One region of the Jejuibacter calystegiae genome, then DNA from elsewhere that is predicted to be linked to it. Evidence: predicted binding sites of a transcription regulator. Region 1 holds the regulator's gene; the other holds the start of a gene.
What was found. The regulator LexA, encoded in region 1, represses DNA repair genes until DNA is damaged. The targets are predictions, from matches to a motif close to TNCTGTATGTACATACAGNA.

Region 1 (5,832 bases):
CGAACGTCCGCCTTCCACAAAGTACTCTACCGAGTAACCGCGGCTGAACAACTCACCCAGATATTCGCGGAATACGGTGGAATAGAGCTTATTGCCCCGGAAGGTACGGCGGATGAAGAATGCGCCCAGGCGGCGGAAAATCGGGCCCGCTGGCCAGAAGTTAAGGTTGATACCAGCAGCGATATGCGGTGGTACCAGCCCCTGGTGGTAGAGCACGTAAGAGAGCAGCAGATAGTCCATATGGCTGCGGTGGCAGGGGACATAGACCAGTTCGTGGCCCTCGTGGGCCAGTTGACGAATGCGCTCGGCGTTATGGACGTTGATGCCCTGATAGAGCCGGTTCCAGGTAAAACCCAGTACGCGATCGGTTACGCGGATAGCTTCGTAAGAGAAGTTAGCCGCTATCTCTTCCATCAGGGCTACGGCGTTCTGTTGGGCCTTTTCATGGGAGATCTTTTTGGTACGCGCTTCGTCTTCTACCGCCCGGGCAATGGCCCTCGAGGACAGCAGCTTATTAAACAGATCCTGACGGGCCGGCAGACGTGGCCCTACGGCCGCCAGACGCAGACGCGAGAAGTGCATTCTGGCGATACGCAGCAGCTTCTGGGCGATACGCTTGTCCGTACCATGTTCGGTAGCCATACGGCGCAGAGAAACCGGTGGCGAGAAGCGCACAAAGCTGTCGCGGCCCAGCCAGATCACGGCGAAGAATTTTTGAATACCGTTCAGATTGCGCAGCGGCGGGTTGGCTTCCCCTTTCTCTTTGCCCGGCGCACGGCCGAACATCACAGAGACGGGTACCATCTGAACGTCAAGATTCGGATTACTGCGGTGTAGATCCAGATAGTTATGGAATAGTTTGATGGACTCTTGTTTAGGCGTGTAATAGGTGAAGACGCGGGGACCGTCGTGCGCGAACACATAGCGCGGCAGGACGACGCCGTCCACTTCCAGCGGCTCCATGGGGTCCGGCAGATCGTGGGCCAGACAGCGCGCACGCAGCGTCAACAAGTCTGCCTTCGAGTTATAGGGCAGAACGTACATAATCGGACGCGAAGTATCCAGGCCAAGTTCGGCGCAGGGATCCGCCGGAATTGACTTGCTCTTTACCAGAATACTTAATGGTAAATTAAGGAGCTTGTATAAAAATCGGGACCAGCCTGACATAAATGATGTAAAGCCTCTGGTTAATCATGCAAATGCGCCGTCAGAATACCAGAAACGGCACGGAAATTCTGCGGCACCACTATTAATCGAAGCGCGCTGGCGTTGACGCTGATTTTCGTCATACTGCCTGCTGCATTCGGTCTGGCTTCGTTAATCGGCTCGGGCGCGCCCTTGCCGCTTTGATGCAACTGAACTATTTAGAGTGTGTTTTTTGAAAAGGTTTCCATTACATGGCGAATAATACCACTGGTTTTACCCGTATCATCAAAGCTGCCGGCTATTCCTGGAAAGGTCTGAGCGCGGCGTGGCGTAACGAAGCGGCCTTCCGCCAGGAAGGGGTCGCCGCGGTTATTGCCATTATAGTGGCCTGCTGGCTGGATGTTGACGCCATGACGCGCGTGCTGCTGATTGGCTCCGTCATGCTGGTCACGATCGTCGAAATTCTGAATAGCGCCATCGAAGCCGTTGTTGACCGGATCGGCAGCGATTATCACGAACTTTCCGGTCGCGCGAAAGATATGGGCTCCGCCGCCGTGCTGTTAGCGATTATCGTCGCGCTTTTCACCTGGGTCACGCTACTCTGGTCGCATTTGCGGTAAAGCTTCAGGAAACGGATAAAACGCTGACTTTTTACCACGTTGTGGTTCCAAAATCGCCTTCTGCTGTATATACTCACAGCATAACTGTATATACACCCAGGGGGCGGAATGAAAGCGTTAACGGCCAGGCAACAAGAGGTTTTTGATCTCATCAGGGAGCATATCAGCCAGACGGGAATGCCGCCCACCCGTGCGGAAATCGCGCAGCGACTGGGCTTCCGTTCGCCTAATGCCGCAGAAGAACACCTGAAGGCTCTGGCGCGCAAAGGGGTTCTCGAAATCGTCTCTGGCGCTTCACGCGGTATCCGACTGCTGCATGAAGAAGAAGAGGGGCTGCCGCTGGTTGGGCGCGTTGCCGCGGGTGAGCCGCTGCTGGCCCAGCAGCATATTGAAGGCCACTATCAGGTCGACCCTTCCCTGTTTAAACCGAGTGCGGACTTCCTGCTGCGAGTGAGCGGTATGTCGATGAAAGATATCGGCATTATGGATGGTGACCTGCTGGCGGTACATAAGACTCAGGAGGCGCGCAACGGTCAGGTCATCGTGGCTCGCATTGAAGATGAAGTCACGGTTAAACGCCTGAAGAAGCAGGGCAACACGGTGCAACTGCTGCCGGAAAACAGCGAGTTTGAACCTATTGTGGTCGATCTGCGCGAACAGAATTTTACTATTGAAGGGCTGGCCGTCGGGGTGATCCGCAACGGCGAATGGCTCTGAATTTATAAACGCATCCCCCTGCTGACGCGTCCGTTCCCGGGCGCGTCTCTGCTTTAACTCTCCTGACTGCATAACCGGATAATGGCCATGCCCCTTTTCCAAAAAACCGATAAAGCATTATGGCGGCTGGCGCTGCCGATGATTTTCTCTAACGTGACGGTACCGCTGCTGGGGCTGGTGGATACTGCGGTCATTGGTCATCTCGACTCGCCGGATTATCTGGGCGGCGTTGCCGTTGGCGCTACGACGACCAGCTTTTTGTTTATGTTGCTGCTGTTCCTGCGGATGAGCACCACCGGCTTTGCGGCTCAGGCATGGGGCGCGAAAAATGCGCCGGCGCTGGCCAGATCGCTGGTTCAGCCGCTGATGCTGGCGTTGATTGCCGGTGTGCTGATCGTGGCGTTACGTACTCCGCTGATCGATTTGGCTTTGTACATTGTCGGCGGCAGCGAGCAGGTTCTGTATCAGGCGCAGCGCTTCCTGGCCATTCGCTGGCTGAGCGCTCCGGCAACGCTCGCCAATCTGGTACTGCTGGGTTGGCTGCTGGGTGTCCAGTACGCCCGGGCACCGGTTATTCTGCTGGTGGTGGGTAACCTGCTGAATATTTCGCTGGATCTCTGGTTTGTGGTGGGCCTGCATATGAACGTGCAGGGGGCGGCGCTGGCGACGGTCATTGCCGAATATGCGACGCTGCTTATCGGGCTGGTGATGGTGTGGCGGGTACTGCGGCTACGTGGCATTTCGATGGATATGCTGAAGCAGGCCTGGCGCGGCAATATTCGCCGCCTGCTGGCTTTGAACCGCGACATTATGCTGCGTTCCCTGCTGCTTCAGCTCTGTTTTGCCGGTATTACCATTTGCGGTGCGCGCCTCGGTAGCGAAATCGTGGCGATTAACGCGGTATTGATGACCATGCTGACCTTCACCGCCTATGCGCTGGATGGTTTTGCTTATGCGGTAGAGGCCCACTCCGGCCAGGCCTTTGGCGCGCGCAGCACCGGGCAGTTGTTGAGCGTATGGCGAGCCGCCTGCCGCCAGGCGGGTCTGGTGGCGCTCTGCTTCGCGGCGATCTACGCCCTGGCGGGGGCGCAGATCGTAGCCCTGTTAACCTCAATCCCCGAACTTCAGGCTCAGGCGGATCGCTATCTGCTATGGCAGGCGGTGCTGCCGCTGGTTGGCGTCTGGTGTTATCTGCTGGATGGCATGTTTGTGGGGGCCACCCGCGGCGCGGAAATGCGTAACAGCATGGCGGTTGCCGCGCTGGGATTCGGACTGACGCTACTGACGCTGCCCTGGCTGGGCAACCATGGCTTGTGGCTGGCTCTGACGGTATTTCTGGGGCTGCGTGGCCTCTCCCTGGGCTGGATCTGGCGCCGTCACTGGCGTAACGACACCTGGTTTAAGGTGCCGGGCCACCAGTGAGCCTGTAAGGCTATACTTAATGGGTGAGTAAAGCTAAATCCGGCGCAGGAGGTACGCGATGCTCAGAGACGAAATCGAAGGCGGCTGCCGGCGTCTGGTGGGTAGAGTCCGCGAAGCCTGGGGCAGGATGACCGACGATGACGGCGCCATTGCCAGCGGCCGTCATGAGCGGCTGATTGGCAGGCTTCAGCAACGCTATGGCTACGCCAGAGCCCAGGCAGAAAAAGAGGTGACCCAGTGGGAAAAGCGTAACGATTACCGCTGGTAGCAGGGCGTGGGCGCGGTTTAGCGCCCGCGTTTTTTCACGGCGACGCTGTGATCGTGCTGGCAGATTTCGCGGTTGCGGCAGGCTTCCACTTCGGCGCAGGGCGCGCACAGACCGTGTGCTTCGATCACATTGTGGTGTAGAGCAAAGCCGTTACCGGCCGCCAGCTTGTGCATTATCTCCTCCACACCTTCCGCACTCTCCTCTTTCACCGAACCGCAGCGATCGCAGATAAACATGGCGGAAGTGTGCATAGGCTCATCAAAGTGATGGCACAGCACATAGCTGTTAGTGGACTCAACTTTGTGTACAAACCCCTGCTCCAGAAGAAAATCCAGCGCCCGGTATACGGTAGGGGGCTTGGCCTGGGGTTCGCTGGCCTTCAGCAGATCGAGCAGATCGTAGGCGCTAATGGAGCTATCCTGCAGCGTCATCAGACGCAGTACTTCAAGGCGCTGAGGCGTCAGGCGCACGTTGCGCTGCTGGCACAGTTTCTCTGCACGCGCCAGCACATCTTGCGGTGTCGTCATATCCATCAGTCTGCCTCGTTATCTCGGAATCTTGCCCAATTTTATCATGAACCCGCTAAAACGCCGATATCCTGAACGCAGTCGTCACCTGGAGTGTGATACGGCGCGGCAGTCAGGTGTTAAGGCGGGGGATTACGCACCTTAATAGAGAAGTGTTATTGCATGATGAAATGCATTTTTATCATATATATTTCTGTAAATAAGATCTGATTCCTGGCGATATATCGCATATTGTGATTTTGATAGCATTATTTACTGCTTGCTCTTTGACCGGAATCAGGCGGATGACTACCTTGATTAAGGGCATTTTTTATTCACCCGTCATGATTCTTATAAAGAGGGAAGTAAGAATGTTACATAAGCATGAGTCCGTCCTGCATCTCACCTGCCTGAGTCAGGTTTCCGTCGCCCAACTGGCACCCACATTCGCCACGCTGCCTGCCACGGCTCACGCCGATGGTCAGTACCGGCTGCGACGCTATTCCGTTGTTCGATTCCGCCACGGAGAGGTGGAAGAAGTTGATAAGCATGATTTTGTTCAGTCCAGCGATATTAACCGCTTTCAGGGCAATGTGGTGCGCCGCTTTGAACCGCTGGAGTCCACCACGCTGAAAAGCGACGGTCTGCGTGAGGTTTGCCGACTGTTTGTGGAAAGTAACGGGTTGCCAGACGGACAGGAGATTGAGATCCACCAGATGCGTGTTACCGCGATCTACGATGAAACCCAGGTGGCGCCGGAAGGGATCCATCAGGACGGGTTTGATCATATCGCGCTGGTGGCGATCGATCGTGAAAATATCGTCGGCGGTGACGTCATGCTGTACAGCAACAACCATGAGGCGCCATTCTTCCGCAAGGTGCTGGAAAATGGTGAAGTAGCCATGCTGGCCGACCATACGTTATGGCATAACGCCAGCCCAATCCGGGCCGTCAGGCAGGGTGAGGAGGGGCATATGGATGTTTTCGTACTCACGGCCAGGGAGCAGCCCAATGAACTTCACGCCTGAAGCGGTACGCGTGCAGTTTGGCGCACTTTCCGCCCCGGAAGTATCGCCGCCGCCGGTATTTCTTGATGGCCCCGGCGGCACTCAGGTGCCGGTATCGGTGCTGGAGGCGATGGCGGGTTACCTGG
Region 2 (5,832 bases), 1.5 Mb from region 1:
CGATAGATATGGTCCATCACGTCCCCTGCGGCGAATACGCCGGGGATGCTGGTCTGGGTGGCGTTACCCTGGCTACCGGACTGCACCTTGATGTAGCCATTTTCCAGATCCAACTGCCCGTCGAAGATCCCTGTGTTGGGGCTGTGGCCGATAGCCACGAACAGGCCCATCACTTCAAGCTCTTCGCTGTGCTGTGGATCTTTGGTATCAAGCAGGCGTAGACCAGTGACGCCCATTTCATCGCCGGTGACTTCGTCGAGCGTGCGATCGGTGTGGAGGATAATATTACCGTTCTCCACTTTATCCATCAGGCGTTTGATCAGGATCTTCTCGGCGCGGAAGCTATCGCGGCGATGGATCAGATGCACCTCGGAAGCGATGTTCGACAGATACAGCGCCTCTTCCACGGCCGTGTTACCGCCGCCGATGACAGCGACTTTCTGGTTGCGGTAGAAAAAGCCATCGCAGGTCGCACAGGCGGAAACGCCGCGTCCCTTATAGGCCTCTTCAGAGGGCAGACCCAGGTAACGGGCAGAGGCGCCGGTGGCGATAATCAGCGCGTCGCAGGTGTATTCGCCGCTGTCGCCAGTCAGGCGGAACGGACGGTTCTGCAGATCCACCTTGCTGATGTGGTCGAAGAGAATTTCAGTGTCGAATTTCTCAGCGTGTTCATGCATACGCTCCATCAACAGAGGGCCGGTCAGACCGCTGGGATCGCCGGGCCAGTTTTCCACCTCGGTGGTGGTGGTAAGCTGACCGCCTTTTTCCATACCGGTAATCAGTACCGGATTCAGATTGGCTCGGGCGGCATAGACGGCGGCGGTATAACCCGCCGGGCCAGAGCCCAGAATCAGCAGCCGGGAATGTTTCGCTGTGGCCATGAGATCCTCATTTTCGTTGGCTGACAATGGGCTGGATTGTAGGGAATTTGTCGCGGCAAAAAAAGAGCATTACCGTTTTGTTAACGATATGTGTAATAGGCAACGCCAATAAGTCAGGCAATCAGCAGAAAAAAATGGTGAAAAACGCAGGGCAGGGGGGTGAAAAAATGAGGAATAATCGTAATGGGTCATGAATATCTGGCATGTTTCACTAAAAAACGATGTTTTACTTTGACAATCACCTGCGCATTTGCGAAAACATTTGGGGAAGCATAGCGCGTAAGTTCAGGCCACGTCTGCCGTGGCGAGGGAGGTTGTGCGCTTTTACCGGGTTATCGCCAGCACCCATGGCGTGGACAGACGCCATGGGTAATGTCGATGGCTGCCGTGATTTCGGCAACGGTCTTCTCACGTAACCCGGAACAGTGACTGTTTACGGGTATGGCAGGTGAAGGAAGGAATACAGAGAGACAATAATAATGGTAGATAGCAAGAAGCGCCCTGGCAAAGATCTCGACCGCATCGACCGAAACATTCTTAATGAGCTGCAGAAGGACGGGCGAATTTCTAACGTTGAGCTTTCAAAGAGAGTGGGTCTGTCACCGACGCCGTGTCTTGAGCGCGTTCGTCGTCTGGAGCGGCAGGGCTTTATCCAGGGCTACACCGCGCTGCTGAATCCGCATTATCTGGATGCATCATTACTGGTATTTGTTGAGATTACTCTGAATCGCGGGGCGCCGGATGTATTTGAGCAGTTTAACGCCGCCGTTCAGAAACTCGAAGAAATTCAGGAGTGCCATCTGGTTTCCGGTGACTTCGACTATCTGTTGAAGACCCGCGTGCCGGATATGTCAGCCTATCGTAAGTTACTGGGGGAAACCCTGTTGCGCCTTCCAGGTGTTAACGACACCCGCACCTATGTGGTGATGGAAGAGGTCAAACAGAGTAATCGTCTGGTAATTAAGACCCGCTAATACGGAGCAGGTGCAAAATCGGCGTAGTTTGATTACACTCCTGTTAATCCATACAGCAGCAGTGCCGGGGCAGCCTGGCGCTGCTGTCCGTTTTAGCTACGGGCTGCTCCTGCAACGGTTCAACGCACCGACGCGAGGCCGAAAACGCCTCCCTTGTGTTGTCGGGCACCCTTAAACCTGGAGAGCTTTTTTTGAGCCAGGAATATACAGAAGATAAAGAAGTCACATTGACAAGGCTGAGCAGCGGACGCCGTTTGTATGAGGCGTTGCTGGTGCTGATCGCACTGTTTGCCGTCTACCTGATCGTCGCTTTACTCAGCTTTAATCCCTCCGATCCCAGTTGGTCTCAGACCGCCTGGCATGAGCCGATCCATAACTGGGGCGGGGCACCCGGTGCCTGGCTTGCAGATACGCTGTTTTTCATTTTCGGCGTGATGGCCTGGGCTATCCCGATCATTATTCTCGGCGCCTGCGCCTTCGCCTGGCGCCGTCGCGATAACGATGACTACATCGATTATTTCGCCATATCGCTGCGCCTTATCGGAGCGTTAGCGCTGATTATTACCTCCTGCGGCCTGGCGGCGATTAACGCCGATGATATCTGGTACTTTGCCTCTGGCGGCGTGATTGGCAGCCTGCTCAGCACTGCCATGATGCCGCTGCTGAACAGCAGCGGCGGAACCATCGCGCTGCTGTGCGTCTGGGCCGCGGGTCTGACGCTGTTCACCGGCTGGTCCTGGGTCAACATTGCCGAAAAGCTGGGCAGCCTGGTGCTGACGGTGCTGACCTTTGCCAGTAACCGAACCCGTCGTGACAACACCTGGCAGGATGACGAGTACGATGACGAAGAGTACGACGACGAAGAGAGCCCGCAGCCGGCGCCGGAGTCAAACAAATCGCGCCGCGCCCGCATTCTGCAGGGGGCACTGGCTCGCCGCCGTCGCCTGGCGGAAAAATTTACCAACCCGGTAGGGCACAAAAGCGATGCCGCTCTCTTTTCCGGTAAGCGGATGGATGAAGAGGATCCGCTGTTTTCCGGTCAGGCGGCGGATGCTGCGCCTTATCGCGGACAGGAACGCTATAGCGATGACCCGCTGCTGAATGGCCATACCATCGCTGACTTCGCGGACGACCCGCTGATGAACGGTCAGCCGATTACCCAGGCCGCCGTCGCTCAGCCCGCCAGTGAGTGGAACGAGGCGCAGATGGCGGCGCCTTCGACCCAACGGGTGGAGATGCCTGCTCCGGAAAGCGGGAGCGCGCCCGCTATCAACTGGGAGCCTGCGCCGACCACCGTCACGCCGGAACCGGTTATCGCCCCGGCGCCGGAAAATATCCCGGTGGCGCAGCCTTACCAGCATGCCGCGCAGCAATTACCGAACGAAGTGACCAGCCACTGGTCGCCTCAGACTCCTGAGCAGGAGCCGCAGCTACAGCCGGAACAGTCCCAGCCGTATCATCAGCCGGAGCCGTATCCGCAATCTCAACCGTCTGAGCCCTGGCATCAGCCTCAGCAGTATCCGCAAGATTCCGCGCTGGAAAGCGCTACACAGGTTGAAGCGCACGGAGCACAGCCGCAGGTTGGGGAAGAGGAGGTGAAGCCTTCTCGTCCGCCGCTCTATCACTTTGAAGAAGTTGAGGCGCGCCGCGCTCGTGAACGTGAGCAACTGGAAGCCTGGTATCAGCCTGTTCCTGAACAGGGACGTGAACCGGAACCAGCCAGACCGGACGTTAGCCAGGAAGTGCCTGGTGCGACCTTTATGCCTGACGATGCCGGGCTGCCGGATGGAGCCGCCGTGCCGGATCCCCAGCATGCCGCTCAGGTGGCGAAAGGCGTTGCGGGTGCCGCCGTGGCGGCGTCAGCCGCGAGTGCCGCCTCCTGGACCCCTCGTCCTCAGGTGAAAGAGGGGATTGGCCCGCAGTTGCCGCGTCCGAATCGGGTGCGCGTGCCGACGCGACGTGAACTGGCTTCCTACGGAATTAAGCTGCCTTCCCAGCGCCAGGCCGAAGAGCGCGCCCGGGCCGGACTTTCGAACAACGATCTCAGCGATGATGAGATCGAAGCCATGCAGCAGGATGAGCTGGCCCGCCAGTTTGCCGCCAGCCAGCAGCAGCGCTACGGCGAAGAGTATCATCACGACGAAGCGACGGTTGATGAAAACGACGATGAAGACGCCGCGCTTCAGGCCGAGCTGGCGCGTCAGTTCGCCGAAACCCAGCGTCAGCGCTATAGCAGCGAGCAGGAGGAGCACCCGTCTACGCCTGCCGCTGTGCCGCAGCCTCAGCGTCCGGCATCCCTGTTTGAACCGGTCGAACCGCAGCCGCCGGTACAACCTCAGCAGGCGCCGGTACAGCAGCCTGGCTATGGCGCTCAGCCCCAGCAGCCGATACAGCCCCAGCAGCCGGTACAGCCTCAGCAGCCACCGGCGCAACAGCCGGGCTATGGGGCGCAGCCGCCTCAGGACAGCCTGATCCACCCGTTCCTGGTGCGTAATGGAGACGATCGTCCGCTGCATAGGCCAACGACGCCGCTGCCGACCCTCGATCTATTGACGGCGCCGCCGACGGAAGTCGAACCCGTGGATACTTTCGCGCTCCAGCAGATGGCGCGCCTGGTTGAAGCACGGCTGGCCGACTTCCGTATTAAGGCCGATGTGGTGAACTATTCGCCGGGTCCGGTCATCACCCGCTTTGAGCTGAATCTGGCGCCGGGGGTGAAGGCCGCGCGTATTTCTAACCTGTCGCGCGATCTGGCCCGCTCGCTCTCTACCGTGGCGGTACGCGTCGTGGAGGTGATTCCCGGTAAACCCTATGTCGGCCTGGAGCTGCCGAACAAGAAACGCCAGACCGTCTACCTGCGAGAAGTGCTGGACTGCGACAAGTTCCGCGAAAGCAAATCGCCGCTGTCTGTGGTACTGGGTAAGGACATCGCGGGCGATCCCGTGGTGGCCGATCTCCAGAAAATGCCTCACCTGCTGGTGGCCGGTACTACCGGTTCCGGTAAGTCGGTGGGCGTTAACGCCATGATTATCAGTATGCTGTATAAAGCGACGCCGGAAGAGGTTCGCTTTATTATGATCGACCCCAAAATGCTGGAGCTGTCGGTCTATGAGGGCATTCCACATCTGCTGACCGAAGTGGTCACCGATATGAAAGACGCCGCTAACGCGCTGCGCTGGAGCGTTAACGAGATGGAGCGCCGCTATAAGCTGATGTCGGCGCTGGGCGTGCGTAACCTGGCCGGATATAACGAACGGGTGGAAGAGGCCGAGCGTATGGGCCGTCCTATCCCCGATCCGTTCTGGAAGCCGGGCGACAGCATGGATACCACCCATCCGGTACTGAAAAAAGAGCCTTATATCGTGGTGCTGGTGGATGAGTTCGCCGATCTGATGATGACCGTAGGCAAGAAGGTGGAAGAGCTGATCGCGCGTCTGGCCCAGAAAGCGCGTGCCGCGGGTATTCATCTGGTGCTGGCGACTCAGCGTCCGTCGGTGGATGTTATCACGGGTCTGATCAAGGCCAACATCCCGACCCGTATCGCCTTTACCGTTTCCAGTAAAATTGACTCCCGTACTATCCTCGATCAGGGCGGTGCTGAGTCGCTGCTGGGGATGGGGGATATGCTCTATGCCGCGCCAAACTCCACCATGCCGATGCGCGTCCATGGCGCCTTTGTGCGCGACCAGGAAGTACATGCGGTAGTGCAGGACTGGAAAGCGCGCGGCCGTCCGCAGTATGTTGACGGTATTACCTCCGACGGCGGCGGTGAAGGTGGCGGCGGCGGTTTCGACGGCGAAGAAGAGCTGGATGCGCTGTTCGACCAGGCGGTCGCCTTCGTGGTTGAAAAGCGTAAGGCGTCGATCTCCGGAGTACAGCGCCAGTTCCGCATCGGTTATAACCGCGCGGCGCGTATTATCGAACAGATGGAAGCGCAGGGGATTGTCAGCCCGCAGGGCCATAACGGCAACCGTGAA

Region 2: the regulator LexA is predicted to act here: its motif matches at 1,894-1,913, upstream of FEM41_RS14300 (DNA translocase FtsK 4TM domain-containing protein).

Annotation. Positions count from the first base shown of each region.
Region 1 is NZ_CP040428.1:1,568,885-1,574,716, forward strand. It holds gene plsB (glycerol-3-phosphate 1-O-acyltransferase PlsB) at 1-1,167, opposite strand, end outside; gene FEM41_RS07220 (diacylglycerol kinase) at 1,398-1,766, shown strand; gene lexA (transcriptional repressor LexA) at 1,875-2,483, shown strand; gene dinF (MATE family efflux transporter DinF) at 2,571-3,905, shown strand; gene FEM41_RS07235 (CsbD family protein) at 3,964-4,173, shown strand; gene zur (zinc uptake transcriptional repressor Zur) at 4,191-4,706, opposite strand; gene FEM41_RS07245 (2OG-Fe dioxygenase family protein) at 5,051-5,707, shown strand; gene FEM41_RS07250 (cysteine desulfurase-like protein) at 5,691-5,832, shown strand, end outside.
Region 2 is NZ_CP040428.1:3,109,751-3,115,582, forward strand. It holds gene trxB (thioredoxin-disulfide reductase) at 1-881, opposite strand, end outside; gene lrp (leucine-responsive transcriptional regulator Lrp) at 1,361-1,855, shown strand; gene FEM41_RS14300 (DNA translocase FtsK 4TM domain-containing protein) at 2,047-5,832, shown strand, end outside.